Regions from separate parts of the Janthinobacterium sp. SUN026 genome, predicted to be linked through region 2. Evidence: riboswitches for the same ligand, from Rfam matches in the RefSeq annotation. Region 2 holds a riboswitch; the other holds the start of a gene.

Region 1 (2,178 bases), on a different contig from region 2:
GGAGTTTTCCGTGTCCTTGCGCACCAGGCGCACGGGGCCCGTGACGCCGGGCGAGGTGCCGACAATCTGCGGCTGGTAGATGTTGCTCACGCCCACCCAGTCGTACACGTACAGACCGGCGCGGTCCTTGCGGCGGAAGGTCGAGACGCCGGCCGTGAATTCATGGCGCAGGGAACCGGTGGTGAACTTGCCCTGGATCATGGCTTGCGCGCTCAGCGGTTTTTTCGTCTCGCCCAGGCTACGGTAGTCATACACGTCGAAGTCGCCATTGCCGCAGAAGCCGGGGTACAGGTCTTGCGCGCTGCAGCCGTACGGGAAGGCCGTGTAGTCGTCGCGCTTGAACGAGTGCTGGTTGGCCGACAGGGTGGCATGCCAGTCGTCATTGAACGCGTACTGGAAGCGCAGGCCGAGATTGCTGGTGACGGTTTCCACGGGACGCGTCCACGGCTGCAGGTTGAGCATGGCGTCGGCGCTGATGCCGGTTGGCAAGGTTTTATTGTTCAGCAGCTGGAAGCCGGGCGCCGTCGCCTGCGCCTTGTCCTGGTAGTCGGCATCGATTTGCAGCAGCGCTTGCGGGGAAATCTGCCAGTCGAAGGCGCCGGAAATGAACTTGCGGTTGCCGTCCGCGCCCTTGATGTAGGAGCGCAGGCGCTCGGCCGCCACGTTGACGCGGTAACCGAAGCGCGTGTCTTCCAGGCGGCCGCCCAGGTCGATGGCGCCGTACACGGTGCCGCGCTCGCGCGTTTCCACGGTGACCGTGCGCAGCGGGGCGGCGGTGGGACGCTTGACGATGAAGTCGATCACGCCGCCCGGCGCGGCCACGCCTGCCTGCAAGCCGGCCAGGCCCTTCAGCACTTCGATGCGTTCCTTGTTTTCCAGCGGGATTTGCGTGTCGCCAGGAATGGCCACGCCATCCTTGCGGTAGCTGGAATTGTTGTCGAGCTTGAAGCCGCGGATGGAAAACTGTTCCGCATAGCCGACGGCGTTGTAGGCGTCGTTGATGCTGGTGTCGAGCTTGACTGCATCGCTGAGATTGCGGATCTGCAAGTCCTGCATGTCTTTTTGCGAAATGACGGTGACGGATGCCGGCGTCTGCAGCAGCGGCGCGTCACTGAAGCCGCCCACGGAGGCGCGCTTGGCGGCCGGCGCCTTGCTGGCCGTGACGACGACTTCGGCCATGCTTTGCGCCTGCGGGTCGGCTGCGTCGGAAGCCAGGGCGGGCGCGGCAAACGCGTGCAGGATGGCCAGGGTCAGAACAGAAACGGATAAATTCGGTGTGGACATAGATTGCTCGTGGTTCAAGCCGTCTCTGGGAAAGAGCACGGCAGGCTGCTTGTTCGGCTGGCGCCAACGCAGGAGCTATCAAAGGAGGGAGGTACTTTGCGCTTTCCTTCGCTGGCATTATCCAGATCAGGTACGAAGGGTATCTCTCACCCGGATGACTGCTCCAGGACCCCTAGCGAAATGACAGCTTAGCATGAACCACGGCCAGCTGTCCCACCCGGCTGACCGTTTTACAACAGTGTGGTGCGAATCTACAGACTGAGTTCCAGCACCTTGCGGCTGACGGCGGGCGTCACTTCGCGCTGTTCGCCCAGGGCCGTCATGCCGTGCGCTTCCAGGGCGGACACGACGGCGTCCACGCTGGCGTGATTCAGGCCGTAGTCGGCCAGGCGCGTCTTGACGCCCATGTGGCGGAAGAAGAATTCCGTGCGCGCGATGGCGGCCTCGATGCGGCCGTCCTCGTCGCCGCCGTCCAGGCCCCACACGCGGGCCGCGTATTGCAGCAGCTTGGCGCGCTTGGCTTGCTTGCGCACGCGCAACATGCTGGGCAGGATGATGGCCAGGGTTTGCGCATGGTCGAGTTCGTACAAGGCCGTCAATTCGTGGCCGATGGCGTGCGTGGACCAGTCCTGCGGCACGCCCACTCCGATCAGGCCGTTCAAGGCCAGGGTGGCGCTCCACATCACGTTGGCGCGCACGTCGTAGTCGTCCGGGTGCGACAGGGCTTTTGGGCCTTCTTCGATCAGCGTCAATAAAATGCCTTCGGCGAAGCGGTCTTGCACGGACGCGTTCACAGGGTAGGTCAAATACTGTTCCATCACATGCGCAAACGCATCGACGACGCCATTGCCCACCTGGCGCAGCGGCAAGGTGAACGTCTTCGACGGGTCCAGC
Region 2 (2,178 bases):
GCCCAGCTGCGCTTCGTCGTTGGCGTCGTAGATGGAGCCGGGGCGCAAGCCGTCGCCCAGCGAGAACGACACGTCATACGCCTTCATGATTTCGCAAATCTCTTCGAAATGCGTGTACAGGAACGATTCCTGGTGGTGCGCCAGACACCATTTCGCCATGATGGAGCCGCCGCGCGAAACGATGCCCGTCAGGCGCTTGGCTGTCATCGGCACATAGCGCAGCAGCACGCCCGCGTGGATGGTGAAGTAATCGACGCCCTGCTCGGCCTGCTCAATCAGGGTGTCGCGGAAGATTTCCCAAGTCAGATCTTCCGCCTTGCCGTTGACCTTTTCCAGCGCCTGGTAGATGGGCACGGTGCCGATCGGCACGGGGCTGTTGCGCACGATCCATTCGCGCGTCTCGTGGATGTGCTTGCCGGTCGACAAGTCCATCACGTTATCGCCGCCCCAGCGGATGGCCCAGGTCATCTTTTCCACTTCCTCGCCGATGGAAGACGTCACGGCGGAATTGCCGATATTCGCATTGATTTTCACCAGGAAATTGCGGCCGATAATCATCGGTTCCACTTCCGGGTGATTGATGTTGGCGGGGATGATGGCGCGGCCGCGGGCGATTTCCTCGCGCACGAATTCCGGCGTGATTTCCGCCGGGATGCTGGCGCCGAAGGACTGGCCCGGATGCTGGCGGCCCATCAGGTCGGCCAGGCGCTCGCCCATGGGGCCGGAAGCCTTGAGCTCGCGCAAATACTCCTGGCGGCGCATGTTTTCGCGGATGGCGACGAATTCCATTTCCGGCGTGATGATGCCTTGGCGCGCGTAATGCATTTGCGTCACGTTCTTGCCGGCAATAGCACGGCGCGGCTTGCGGTGCAAATTGAAACGCAGCTCGGCCAGCTTCGGGTCCGCCAGGCGGGCGATGCCGTAGTCGGAGGTGGGGCCAGGCAATTCTTCCGTGTCGGCACGCTCCATGATCCATGGCAGGCGCGGCGTATCGAGGCCGGAGCGGATATCGATGTTCACATCCGGATCCGTGTACGGGCCGGATGTGTCGTAGACGTAGATCGGCGGATTCTTTTCGCCGCCGAACGACGCTTCCGTGTCGGACTGGCTGATCTCGCGCATGGGCACGCGGATGTCGGGGCGGCTGCCCTGCACGTAAATCTTGCGCGAATTGGGCAGCGGCGCGATGGCGGCTTCGTCGACCGTGGCGGTGGCGGAGAGGAATTTCGGGTTGGCGTTCATTTTGGCTCCTTGGCTAGACTATTTTTAAGCCTGGAGCCAGCTAAGGAGGTTCGGAATTGCGCACGCGGAAAAGCGGGGTGCAGTCATCCTAAAGCTTCCCTTCGCTGGCATTATCCAGATCAGGTTCGGAGGGTATTTCTCACCCGCGCTTGCACCGTGTTTCCACAGCGAAAGGCAGGACCCCTAGCGTTTGCCGCCTTGCGGCAGCGAGCCAATTATACGCGGTTCCGCCGCGTGGCCAGATGATTTCTTGCAGGTGTCGTCTTTGCGCATCTGCTGCATTGCAACAGACTGCAGCGCGCTTATTTCTTCTTGCCCCAGCGCCAGCTGGTCGGTTCGCCCTTCAGCTGGCAGATGAAAATGAGCACGGCTACGATGGCCACTTCATAGACGATGTAGCCGACCAGCATGGTTTGCGGAGGGAACAGGAAGGCGCCGCAGGCGAACAGCGCCAGCGCGGCCAGGAACACCAGCCAGCCTTGCCAGGTGATGGGCAAGCCCCAGCCCCAGCCATAGGTCTTGGCGGGGAACCAGTAGGAGGGAGATTTGTCGGTCATGATTTTTCCTGGTCTGTATCGATGGCGCCAAGTATAAATCAGGCACTGCGATGGCGCTCCGTGACATCGAGGCCGATGCCGCGGTAGCCGATGAAGCGGCTGCCCGTGTCGAACATCGGTTCGCCGCTCACCTGCAGGTATTGCGTGCTGCCGTCGAGGTTGGCGCGGCTGTAGATAAAGTCGAGAAACGGTTCCCTTGCGGCAATCTTGGCGTCGAGCGAGGCGCGTTCGGCCGCGTTCCAACGCTGCGGCTCTTCCTCGCTGCCGATGCCCAGCATTTCAGCCACGGGGCCGGAAAAGCGCGTCAAGTTGCCCTGCGCATCCTGTTCCCAGTACCAGTCGGACGACAGTTCCGTGAAGCGCTGGAAGCGCGCTTCGC

Evidence for each region. Region 2 has a riboswitch for thiamine pyrophosphate ahead of thiC (phosphomethylpyrimidine synthase ThiC). Riboswitches for the same ligand answer to the same signal wherever they lie in the genome.
Region 1: linked by a shared signal. The riboswitch ahead of OX459_RS06580 (TonB-dependent siderophore receptor) and the one ahead of thiC (phosphomethylpyrimidine synthase ThiC) in region 2 are both predicted to bind thiamine pyrophosphate.

The regions. Positions count from the first base shown of each region.
Region 1 covers NZ_JAPQNU010000001.1:1,445,547-1,447,724, forward strand. Annotated here, with positions in the region: gene OX459_RS06580 (TonB-dependent siderophore receptor) at 1-1,284, opposite strand, end outside; TPP riboswitch at 1,371-1,468, opposite strand; gene OX459_RS06585 (iron-containing alcohol dehydrogenase) at 1,536-2,178, opposite strand, start outside.
Region 2 covers NZ_JAPQNU010000006.1:110,689-112,866, reverse strand. Annotated here, with positions in the region: gene thiC (phosphomethylpyrimidine synthase ThiC) at 1-1,242, opposite strand, end outside; TPP riboswitch at 1,322-1,437, opposite strand; gene OX459_RS23845 (hypothetical protein) at 1,545-1,799, opposite strand; gene OX459_RS23840 (response regulator) at 1,838-2,178, opposite strand, start outside.